DNA from 3 places in the Macrococcus psychrotolerans genome. Region 2 is predicted to be linked to each of the others. Evidence: predicted binding sites of a transcription regulator. Region 2 holds the regulator's gene; each other region holds the start of a gene.
The links. Region 2 encodes CtsR, which represses protease genes until heat stress. Its sites were predicted from a motif close to ATGGTCAATAAAGGTCAAACA; they were not measured.
Positions count from the first base shown of each region.

Region 1: a site for CtsR is predicted at 2,021-2,041, ahead of clpB (ATP-dependent chaperone ClpB). Genes of this name have one in related genera too.
Region 3: a site for CtsR is predicted at 2,269-2,289, ahead of clpP (ATP-dependent Clp endopeptidase proteolytic subunit ClpP). Genes of this name have one in related genera too.

Region 1 is NZ_CP124591.1:640,790-645,083, reverse strand. Features, by position in the region: gene clpB (ATP-dependent chaperone ClpB) at 1-2,008, opposite strand, end outside; gene QA539_RS03355 (Crp/Fnr family transcriptional regulator) at 2,162-2,857, shown strand; gene QA539_RS03350 (metal-sulfur cluster assembly factor) at 2,914-3,222, opposite strand; gene QA539_RS03345 (Cof-type HAD-IIB family hydrolase) at 3,308-4,120, shown strand; gene QA539_RS03340 (CoA-disulfide reductase) at 4,120-4,294, shown strand, end outside.
Region 2 is NZ_CP124591.1:1,937,540-1,941,833, reverse strand. Features, by position in the region: gene pdxT (pyridoxal 5'-phosphate synthase glutaminase subunit PdxT) at 1-146, shown strand, start outside; gene QA539_RS10175 (nitroreductase family protein) at 249-875, shown strand; gene QA539_RS10170 (NupC/NupG family nucleoside CNT transporter) at 959-2,167, opposite strand; gene QA539_RS10165 (CtsR family transcriptional regulator) at 2,352-2,813, shown strand; gene QA539_RS10160 (UvrB/UvrC motif-containing protein) at 2,824-3,210, shown strand; gene QA539_RS10155 (protein arginine kinase) at 3,200-4,204, shown strand; gene QA539_RS10150 (ATP-dependent Clp protease ATP-binding subunit) at 4,214-4,294, shown strand, end outside.
Region 3 is NZ_CP124591.1:558,311-562,604, reverse strand. Features, by position in the region: gene gap (type I glyceraldehyde-3-phosphate dehydrogenase) at 1-649, opposite strand, end outside; gene QA539_RS02910 (sugar-binding transcriptional regulator) at 787-1,809, opposite strand; gene QA539_RS02905 (glutaredoxin family protein) at 1,943-2,182, opposite strand; gene clpP (ATP-dependent Clp endopeptidase proteolytic subunit ClpP) at 2,344-2,928, shown strand; gene whiA (DNA-binding protein WhiA) at 3,011-3,961, opposite strand; gene QA539_RS02890 (gluconeogenesis factor YvcK family protein) at 3,963-4,294, opposite strand, start outside.

The DNA.
Region 1 (4,294 bases), 740 kb from region 2:
TGCGCACTGCTTCAGTCAGCTGACCACCTTCCTCATGCCCTACATAACCAGGAGGTGCACCGATTAATCTGCTCACAGAGTGTTTCTCCATATATTCACTCATATCGATTCTTACCATATGTTTCTCTGAATCAAACAATGTGCTTGCTAATGCTTTCGCAAGTTCAGTCTTACCGACACCGGTTGGTCCTAAGAATAAGAAACTACCAATCGGACGGTTCGGATCTTTTATCCCTGCGCGCGCGCGAATGACCGCATCAGATACTAAGTCAACTGCTTCATCTTGCCCAACGACGCGCTCATGCAGAATATCTGAAAGACGTAATAATTTATCTTTCTCTGATTCTACGAGCTTATTCACCGGTATACCTGTCCATTGTGACACAATATAACCAATTTCTTCTTCTGTCACTACTTCACGAATCAGACGGTCCGTATCTTTCGTTTCCTCGTGCAGCTGTGCTTCTAGTTCAGCAAGTTCTTTCTCTACTGCCGGAATCTTCGCATATTGCAGTTCTGATGCTTTTTCCAGGTTATAGTTGCTCTGTGCTTCTTCCAGCTGCTTACGAAAATCATCCAGTTCTGCCCGTTTAGTCTGCACAACGCTGATCTGTTCTTTTTCTTTCTCAACTTTCGCAGTTAACATCTGCTGACGTTCTTTCTCATCTGCAAGCTCTCTTTGCAGTTCATGCAGTCTTGCTTCTGATTTCGCATCACTTTCATGCTTCAATGCATTCTCTTCAATTTCTAACTGTAACACGCGGCGATTTACCGCATCAAGTTCTGTCGGGTTAGAGCCCATTTCCGTACGTATTGTTGCACAAGCCTGATCGACTAGATCAATCGCCTTATCAGGCAGAAAGCGATCTGTAATGTAACGATCTGATAATTCAGCAGCGGCAACGAGTGCATTATCCTGTATACGTACACCGTGATGTACTTCATAACGTTCCTTTAAACCACGTAGTATTGAAATCGTATCTTCTAAATCCGGCTCTTTAACATTTACTTTCTGGAAACGACGCTCAAGCGCCGAATCTTTCTCGATATACTCACGATACTCATTTAATGTTGTGGCACCGATACAATGCAGTTCACCACGCGCAAGCATCGGTTTTAACATGTTCCCTGCATCCATTGCGCCATCTGTTTTACCAGCCCCAACAAGCATGTGAATCTCATCAATAAACAATAGAATCTTACCGTCAGATTCCTTAACTTCTTTAAGTACTGCTTTTAAACGTTCCTCAAACTCACCACGGAACTTCGCACCTGCAACAAGTGCTGATAAATCAAGCTCAAAGATTGTCTTGTCTAATAGACTGTCTGGAACGTCACGCTTCACGATACGCTGTGCAAGACCTTCAACAATCGCTGTCTTACCGACACCCGGTTCACCGATTAATATCGGATTGTTCTTTGTTTTACGGCTTAATATACGAATCGTATTGCGAATCTCATCATCACGACCAATCACCGGATCCATCTTACCGTTACGCACCTCTTCAACGAGATCGCGTCCATATTTCTTCAATACTTCATACTGAACTTCTGGATTTTGTGTTGTCACATGATTTCCCCCTCTTATATTCATTATGATTTCTTTAATAACATCATTCTTATTCCCTACAAAGTTACGTGTAATTTCATGAACTTCTGTGGCAGCTAGGATAATATGTTCAGCTGACACATACTGATCCTCCATTTCTGTCATCAGTGCCTGAGCCCGACTCATCAACTCGCTCAGATTACTAGCAATATACTGGCCATACTGCACATCCCCTTCTACTCGAGGTTTCTTGTCCAGCGCTTCTTGTAATAAAGCTTTATATCCAGAGATGTCCAGATGCGCACGCTCGAACACTGTAACGAGCATACTATCAGCTGTTTCAGCAAAATGTAATAGCACATGCTCACTTTCAATGGCCTGCAATTTATCTTCTCTTGCCTTGTGCTGTGCTTGCTCTAACGCACTCTGCACATTAAATGTCATCTGTTCTATATTCATGTCATTCACCCCTGTTTGACCTTCTTTGACTATAACACTATTATAAAATGTTTTATAATAGAATACAAATATTACGGTTCGTATATAGAAGTTGAAATTTGTTATGTTATAATAAATACAAATTTGAAAAAGATCCGTAAGAAGGTGAATACAATGGTTCAATCTGCATTTCACGAAGCAACAAGTATCGTCAACTACATTATGGAAGAGGGAAAGATAGAAACATTCGATGCAAATCAATATATCTTTCAGGCAGAAGATCCTATTGATTCAATCTATATCATTAAATCAGGGAATGTTGTGATTCATCGTGTACTTGAAGATGGCAAGGAATTCAATTTAAAACTGCTGGGCAGACGTAACCTGTTCGGTGTGAACACCCTGTTCTGCGGCAATAAGAAACATGCACTCTTTGCTAAGGCGAAAACAAAGACTACTGTCTATAAAATGGATTTAGCCACATTTGAGACTGCGATTCTTAACGATGAAGTACTAAACTATGAATGGCTGCTATTTATTCAAAATGAAAATGAAAAACAAGAGTATAAGTTGCGTGACCTTTATACTCTTGGGAAAAAAGGTGCCATCTACTCTACTTTGATTCGTCTGACAAATACGTATGGCGTTGAAACAGACGCAGGCATTAAACTTAATATTGATCTGACAAACAATGAACTGGCAAACTTCGGTGGCACAACACGAGAAGGCGTTAATCGCATCATCAGCGAACTTAAACAGAATGGTATCATCGAAACAAATAACAAGAAAATTACAATTAAAGATTTAGACTATCTAAAGAATGAAATTAACTGCGAAAATTGTCCACTTAATATATGTCGCATCGAATAAGAAGAAAGGAACGAGGCTGAAAATAAATTTTCAGCCTCGTTCCTTTCTCTTTATTATTAGCTTACACCTAAAGCAATCTTAGCATAACGGCTCATCATATCTTTATTCCATACTGGATTCCATACAACGTTCACTTCTGTCTCTTTAATCTCAGGTAATTCCCCTAATGCAGTTTTCACCTGATCAATAATTTGCGGGCCCATCGGACAGCCCATAGATGTCAATGTCATTTCAACTGTGCACAGACCATCATCATCCATATCTACATTGTAAACTAATCCTAGGTTAATGATATCAATACCTAGCTCAGGGTCAATAACATTTTCGAGCGCTCCCATTATACTGTCTTTCATAGCTTCTTCCATTTGTATCACCTCAAAGTTTATTATACACTTACTATATCAGAAATTAATATACATATAAACGAAATACATTTAAAGGAGTTATTTTATGGAACAGCATTTAATTTGTCTCGATCTAGATGGAACATTACTTAATAGCAAGCAGGAGATTACACCGTTAACGAAGAAGGTCATCCGTCTGCTGCAGGCACAAGGCCATAAATTTATTATTTCGACCGGACGTCCATACCGTGCCAGTCAAATTTATTATAATCAGCTGGACCTGGATACACCGATTGTTAATTTCAATGGCGCATTCGTTCATCACCCAGGTGATACGAATTTTGAGACATTTCATGAAACTTTAGATTTTGAGGTATCAAGAGATATCTTCTCTAAGATTCCTAATCTTAATATTAAGAATATCGTCGCCGAAATTAAAGACAATGTTTTCTTACATTATCATGATGAATATTTATTCGAAGGTTTCAGCATGGGGAACCCTGTCATCAAGATCGGGAATCTACTGGAAAACATTACAGAGCCTCCGACAACCATCCTTATCCAGGCTGAAGAATCCGAGATTCCTAATATCTATAAGCACTTTGATGAAATCTATGCTGACAGATTAGAGCATCGTCGCTGGGGCGCTCCATTTCCAGTCATCGAAATCGTTAAGAAAGGTATCAATAAAGCAGTCGGCGTGAAGCTTTGTCACGAATATTTAAATATTAAACAAGAACATGTTATAGCATTCGGTGATGAGGATAATGACAATGAAATGATTAAATATGCTGGAACAGGCGTAGCAATGGGCAATGCAATCGATGAGCTCAAATCTATCGCAGACGAAATTACTGACACAAATAATGAAGATGGGATAGCGAAGTTTCTTATTCAATACTTTAAGCTGGAGGTATAATAATGAAAATCATTATCGTCGGTGCAGTTGCAGGTGGCGCGACAGTTGCATCTCAAATCAGAAGACTTGATGCAGATGCTGATATCACAATCTACGAAAAAGATCGTGATATGAGCTATGCAAACTGTGGTTTACCTTATTACATCGGAGAAACAGTGGCCTCTCGTGATAACA
Region 2 (4,294 bases):
GGCCAGAAGTGGAAGTACTGAGCATAGTAGACGATAAGATGGTAGCAGTCAAACAAGGGAAATATCTCGGTATATCATTTCATCCGGAACTTACTGAAGATTTTAAAATCATGAAATATTTTATAGAAGAAATGGTAATGAAATAATATTTTTGTAAAAAGGCTACATTTGAAAAATGTAGGCTTTTTCATTTTGTGACATTTCAGATGCATGTTATAATCAATCATTATAAAAAAGGAGTATCTTACATGAAAGACTTATCATTAAAACAAGCAATCGAATCACGTCATTCAATAAAAGAGTTTAATCCAGATATCACAATTCCTCATGAAATAATGGAAGAAATGATTACTTTAGCAACGAAGGCACCGTCTTCTTTAAATTTACAACCTTGGAGATTTGTTGTAGTAGAATCCGATGAATCGAAAGCGGCAATAAGAAATCACGTTCATTTTAATACGCGTCAATTAGATACAAGCTCAGCTTTTGTACTAGTATTATCGGATAATAACCATAAAAATGACTTAGATAGAATTATGCAGCAAAATGTAAAAGAAGGATATATGGATCAAAATATAAAAGATGAAAATACGAAGGTGATTCAACAGCTTCTGGATCAGACGCCAGATGAATCTATGTATACTCAAGGAATGATGGATTCTGCCATGGCGGCAATGCAGTTTATGCTTGTCGCAAAAGATTATGGCTTCGATACAAATCCAATTGGTGGTTTTGACAGAGGAGCGGTATTACAAGCGTTAAATATTGATGGAGGACGATACACACCTGTAATGTTCATCGCAATTGGAATTGCAGCTAAAGAACATTATCCATCCTCAAGATATGATGTATCAGAAATATTGACATATAATTAATTAGAGACGAATTTTGTAGGAACAAAACAATCAATATTATCATAAAAAAGAGTGGACTGTTTATGAAACAGTCCACTTATCTTTTATATAAAGAAACCTGCAATTGTTGCTGAAATGAATGATACAAGTGTAGCGCCGTATAATAATTTCAGACCGAACCTAGCGACCACATCACCTTGCTTATCGTTAAGTGACTTAATAGCCCCTGCGATAATACCGATAGATGAGAAGTTAGCAAAAGATACTAAGAATACAGAAACGATTCCGACCGCATGTTCTGATAATTCGCCAGTCTTTCCTTTAACGATGGACTGAATATCTAGCATTGCAACAAATTCATTCGAAACGAGTTTAGTCGCCATAATAGATCCTGCGCGAACCGCATCGTCCCAAGCGATTCCTGTTAAGAATGCAAGAGGTGCAAACAAATACCCAAGTATAGTCTGGAAGTTCATTTCGCCTGGTGTAAACGCCTCGACGATTCCATTAAGCATTGCAATTAAGGCGATATAACCGATTAACATTGCTGCAACGATAATAGCAACTTTAAATCCATCAAGAATATATTCGCCAAGCATCTCGAAGAATGATTGTTTCTTTTCATCTTCAGTCATAATCACCGCATCTTCTTCTTCAGCAGATACTCTATAAGGATTGATGATTGAAGCGATAATAAATCCACCAAATAAATTAAGTACGATGGCTGTAACAACAAATCGTGGTTCAATCATCTGAAAGTAAGCTCCGACAATTGATAACGAAACGGTAGACATTGCCGACGCTGTTAAAGTATACAGCCTATGCTTCGGTATAAACGGTAGTTGCTTCTTTAATGAAATGAATACTTCAGATTGCCCAAGAATTGCTGCGGCTACTGCATTGAAGGATTCAAGTTTGCCCATCCCGTTTACTTTAGAAATAACTAATCCTAAATATTTGATGATAAAAGGTAAGATTTTTAAATATTGAAGGATACCTATTAATGCTGAAATAAAAGTGATTGGTAACAATACATCAAAGAAAAATGAATTAGCTACGCCATCATTTTTAACACCTGGGAATACAAAATATACACCTTCTGCTGCATACTTAAGTAAATAACCAAATCCAGTTGCTAGTTGTGTAACGAGCCAAATCCCAGCTGTTGTTTTTAGCAAGACGAAAGCAAGTATGAATTGAATTACAAGCATGATACCAATATATTGCCATCTTACGCCTTTTTTATCCGAACTCATGATCCATGCGAGAGACAAGAAGATAATAAGTCCGATAATACCTATTATAAAGTTCATAATATCGCTCCTTTTAATATTAATTTTAACTATACATATCATACTATATAATTTATGAAAGCGCTAAACAAATTTTAATTTCATTTTGAACAGATGTTCAAATATGAAAGATAAACATATTGTTTGCACTAAATGACAAATCAAAATATAATAAAGTCAAAGAAGGTCAAAGGTGGGTGATGTCATGCACAATATGTCGGATATAATTGAACAATATTTAAAGCAACTGCTTGAAGAAGCGACAGATGACGTCGTGGAAATTAAGCGTGCCCATATTGCAGAGAAGTTTGATTGTGTACCTTCACAGTTAAATTATGTCATTAAAACAAGGTTTACAAATGAACATGGTTATCAAATCGAAAGTAAACGTGGTGGCGGTGGCTATATCCGTATTACAAAGATTGAATCAAACGATAAGTCAGCTTTTTTAAATCATCTTAAAGAGCTTACAAGTAAGCAGATTTCCCAGCAAAACGCTGAGCGCATTATTGCGGGTCTATATGATAACGAATTGATTACATTAAGAGAGAAGAAGTTGATCATGTCAACGATTCACAGAGATACTTTAAGGATGGAAGTACCGTACCGTGATTATATTAGAGCGAATATATTACAAAATGTACTTGCAATCATCCAATACAACTAGGAGGTACAGTATGGCTTATGAAGAAGAATTTTCGATGAATCAGCTATTGAAACATTTACTTAATAGCGGAGAATTTCAAACACATCCTGATAAATGTCCTAACTGTGGTCTTTCACTAAGAGAGGCGTTGCATATCGGCAAGTTTGGTTGTAGTGAATGTTACGACGCATTTAGTCAATATGTCCCTCAAGTAATAGAGAGAGTTCAAGCAGGTAATCTGGAACATGTCGGACAGCAACCTTTTAAGTCTCAAGAAAAGATTGCACTTAAAAAGCGTATTGAAGCACTGGAAGAACAACTACAGCAATTAATAGAAGTACAAAACTTTGAAGAAGCTGTAAATGTAAGAGACGAAATAAAAGTATTAAAGGAAGGTGGTGATACTCATGTTGAGTAAACACCTTCAAAGTGAACTTAGCGACTGGATGCAAAGTGGTAAAGATGAACCGGTCATCTTGAGTTCTAGAATCAGATTGGCGCGTAACTTAGAAGGTTTTGTGCATCCGATGATGTTTAGTGAGGGAGATGCAGAACGTGTTATTGAAGCGGTGGGGAGTGTGCTTCATGATTATGAAGAAATAAAGATGAGCAAAATATCTGAACGAGAGCGCTTAATGCTTGTCGCAAAGCATTTGATGAGTAAAGAATTATTGGATAATAACGGTGGTGCCGTCTATATTAACGATGATGAATCAGAGAGCATTATGGTAAATGAGGAAGATCATATCAGAATACAAGTGCTCGGTAAAGATTTATCTCTTCAGAAGTTATATATGCGTGCTCAAGATATTGATAAGCGGTTAGATGAAAAGTTAACAATGGCCTTTGACGAGCATTATGGATATTTAACGACATGTCCTACTAATATAGGAACAGGTCTACGTGCTAGTGTAATGCTCCATTTACCAGGACTTTCTATTATGAATCGTATGAATCGAATCGCTCAAGCTATCAATCGTTTTGGTTTTACGATTCGTGGTATATATGGAGAAGGGACACAAGCATTAGGTCATATATACCAAGTATCTAATCAGTTGACACTCGGTAAAGATGAAGAAAGTATTATTGAAGATCTTCAGCAAGTTGTCGAACAGATTATTGAGGAAGAACTCAATATGCGCAAACGAATGAATAATTACGATCATATTGAAACTATTGATAGAATTTATCGTAGTTTAGGTATTTTGAAATACAGCCGTAAGATTTCAGTAGAAGAAGCAAGCCTTCGTCTAAGTGAAGTAAAGCTTGGAATTGATATGGATATCATCAATATTCCGTTTAGGTTTAACGAACTTATGGTAGCAATTCAAGCACCGTTTTTAGATACCGTATATGATACACAAGGCACAATAGAAGAAAAAAGAGCAGAGATGCTACGAACGCATCTATAAGGAGGAATTATATTGTTTGGTAGATTAACAGAACGTGCTCAAAGAGTACTTGCACATGCACAAGAAGAAGCGATTCGTTTAAATCACAAC
Region 3 (4,294 bases), 660 kb from region 2:
TTGCTTTTGCAGCACCTGTTGAGTTAGGTACGATGTTGTTCGCTGCTGCACGTGCACGACGGAAGTCACCTTTTGCGTGTGGTGCATCTAATGTGTTTTGATCACCAGTAAATGCGTGAACTGTCATCATTAAACCTTCGATAATTCCGAATTCGTCGTTTAATACTTTAGCCATTGGTGCTAAACAGTTTGTAGTACATGAAGCTCCTGAAACGATCTCTTCTGAACCATCTAATACGTCATGGTTAACGTTATATACTACAGTTTTTAAGTCACCTTTTGCTGGCGCTGAAATTAATACTTTTTTAGCGCCTGCTTCGATATGCGCTTGAGCTTTTTCTTTATCTGTGAAGAAACCAGTACATTCTAAAACTACGTCGATTCCAAGTTCGCCCCATGGTAATTCAGCAGGGTTAGGATTTTCGAATGATTTAACTTCGCGACCGTTGACACGGAATCCACCTTCAATAACTTCAACTTCTTCTTTGAAACGCCCTTGTGTTGTATCATATTTTAATAAATGCGCTAACATTTTATCGTCTGTTAAATCGTTAACCGCTACTACTTCAATACCTTCTACCTCTTGTAATCTTCTGAATGCTAAACGTCCGATTCTACCAAACCCGTTAATTGCTACTTTTACTGCCATAATGTATGGCCTCCTTTAAATGTCTATTTTTAAGGGGTATACCCTTTACTACCAACTTCATCATACATCCTTATTATAATCAAAATACACAGAAAAATAAAAATATTACACTTCTGATATTAAGATTTCCTTTGAAACTACTGATTCATCAGCCAGTTACCTACAACTGAATCTGTAATCAATACTGTATGCTTCGGAGCTATCTTCAGATAGGAAGCTATCGCTTCTTTCTTACTATTTCCTCCTGCTACAGCAATGATTCTTTTATCTTCAGTAAGATCATCAAGATGTATACCAATTGTTCTTACACGATAAACGATGTTGCCATCCTCATCAAAATAATAACCGAAAGCTTCGGCAACAGCATTGCCATCCATCAGTTTCTTCATAACTTGTGGTGACGAGTGTCTTCGTTCCGCCATCTTCTGAGCTGAACCAATGCCATGCAGTACAATATCTGCCTGTTGAATATGATGTAATACACGTCTAACAGACTGTTCTTCAAGAAGTGCATTATAACCTGCTTCACTTACTTGGTCCGGGACATAAAGAACTTCGAACGTCCCACCCGTCTGTTCAGCCATCAAATGCGTTATCGCATTAGCTTGAAAAGAAACTTCTTCACCTAATCCGCCACGCGCAGGAATAAAATTGATAGATTTATCTGTAGGACGCATTGAACGCGCAATGTGTGCCATTGTGGATCCTCCAGTTACAGTTACTCTAGTCCCATCTTCAAAACAGCTTTCTAGATACTCGCTTGTCGCCTGACCCATCCTAAGCTTCACTTCATCATCGATGTCTGCATCACCACTTACAACGATCACCTTTTGAATAGCAAAACGACTTTCAATTGCATGTGCAATATGTTCTAGCCTAGTCAAACTATCCATAGAAGCTTTCATCTTGTAAAGCACATCTTCGCCACTTTCAGTTACTGACATTCCTTTAGACGTAATGATAATCAAACCCTGTGTTTTTAATATATCCGTCTCAGTTCTAAGGATGCGTTCACTGAGGTGAACCGTTTCACTAAGTGCCCGTCTGCCAATCGGCTGTTGCAGCTCAATTGCAGAGAGTATTTGAAATCTTCGGTACATCTTGTCAACTAAATCAGGGACAAGCTTCTTTTGAACCTCAAATAAAGCATTCAAATACATCCCTCCTCAATTAGTTATGGACAAAATTTGTCCCGCTCGGGTCAAAAAGTAACTTGCGTTACACATACATAATAGCAAGTCCATCTATAGTAAGCAAGTAAAAGCTCCTAAAAAAATAATGAATACGCTTTCTTCAGTTATCGCTTAAATATTCCAGAATGGTCACAAAATCAATCTGGCCTTCCTGTATCACAACATCATTATGTAATAGTACTGGAATCGACATGAAATATTGCACTTCTAATGCTGGATCGCTCGTAATATTGATTTCGTTCACAGTGAAATCAATATCTTCTTGTGCTAGGGCAATTTGAATCTTTGCATCATTACAAAGTCCACATTGATTTCCTACTAATAAAGTAAGTTCTTTCATAAATACACTCCTTTTAATGTGATTTCGACCTAAATAATACTATAATATTAGCAGTAACGTTAAAAATATGAATGATATGAGCGCTTTTTTTGACTATCTTTGACTTTATAGTGTATATTAAATTTAACGAACTTTAAACGAATCTTAAGGAGGATTTACTAATGAACTTAATACCTACAGTAATTGAATCAACAAATCGCGGAGAACGCGCATATGATATTTATTCACGTCTGTTAAAGGACCGTATCATTATGTTAGGATCGGCTATCGATGACAACGTGGCAAACTCTATCGTATCTCAATTATTATTCCTACAAGCACAAGATGCTGAGAAAGATATCTACCTATACATCAACTCACCAGGTGGTAGCGTGACTGCTGGTATGGCTATCTATGATACAATGCAGCACATCAAACCTGATGTACAGACAATCTGTATCGGTATGGCAGCATCGATGGGATCATTCCTACTCGCAGCGGGTACAAAAGGAAAAAGATTCGCTCTACCGAATGCTGAAGTTATGATTCATCAGCCATTAGGTGGCGCACAAGGGCAAGCAACCGAAATTGAAATTGCTGCACGACACATTTTAAAAACTCGCGAAAAATTAAATCGCATCTTAGCTGAACGTACAGGTCAACCTATCGAAAAGATTGAAAAAGACACAGATCGTGATAATTTCTTAACAGCTGATGAAGCGAAAGCTTATGGCTTGATCGACGAAGTTATGCATCCAGCAGAATAAAGATATAAAAATAGCGTGTACTAAGTAAAAGCTCTTAGTACACGCTATTTTTTTGTAGTTAAAATGGAAAATAACTAATATTTTATTTCTTCAATTCAATATGTTCCCCATTTCTTAATTTCTCAGCAATCTCATCTATCTTTCTTAATCGATGATTCACTCCCGACTTCGATATCACACCGGTAGAAACCATCTCGCCAAGTTCTTTCAAGGAGATATCCTGATGTTGCACACGCAGTCTCGCAATCTCTCTTAATCGTTCTGGAAGTTCATCGATACCAACTTCTTCATCAATCAATCGAATATTCTCTACTTGGCGCATCGCAGCACCAATCGTCTTATTTAAGTTGGCCGTTTCACAATTGACAAGACGATTCACGGAATTTCGCATATCTCTGACAATCCTCACATCTTCAAACTTAAGTAATGCCTGATATCCACCTATAATACTCAGAAAGTCTGAGATTTTTTCCGCTTCTTTTAAGTACGAAATATATCCTTTCTTACGTTCCAAAGTCTTCGCATTCAGTCCATAACCATTCATCATTTCTGTTAATCCTTCAGAATGACTTTCATATAACGAGAATATTTCAAGATGATACGAAGATGTCTCTGGGTTATTCACAGATCCTCCTGCTAAAAATGCCCCTCTTAAATAGCTGCGTTTACAACATTCCTCTTTGATCAGTGATTGATCGATATGCTGCACAAACTGGCCATCTTGCAATATGCTTAGTTCATCAAGAATTTCTTTTGTCTTCATCTTGATGCGGCAAATATAGACATTATTTTTCTTTAATTTCATTTTCTTACGTACGAGTAATTCAATATCAACACCGAATATTTTCTTTGTCAAACTATATACACGTCGTGCAATGGCTGCGTTTTCTGATTGTACATTAATCACCCACTGCATATTCTGTATATTTAAATTTCCGTTCATCCGAATGAGCGCGGCAAGTTCTGCTTTACTACAGCAGAGATCTGTCTCTATCCGCGTCAATTCATTCTTCATCTCTGAAGCAAATGACAATTTATTCTCCCTCTTTCTGAGTGAATTCAATTGTACTGATTTCACTTAATGCTAATTCATAAATCATTTCAGCGAGCACTTCATTATTATGACGTACCGCACCTTCCTCGTTGATTTCAACGAGATTATCATCTGTGATAAGCGTGATTCCCAAACGTTTAATATTCTCAGAGTCACACGTTACAAATTTTGAATTACGCTTTTCATAATTCTCATTAATCTTATTTTGAAGTACAAGTTCATTGGCAATGACAAACTGAATAAATGGGAAGGCAACATGTTTATGAATCGCTTCTATATGGTCTGATACCGAGTAATCTGTCGTTTCACCTG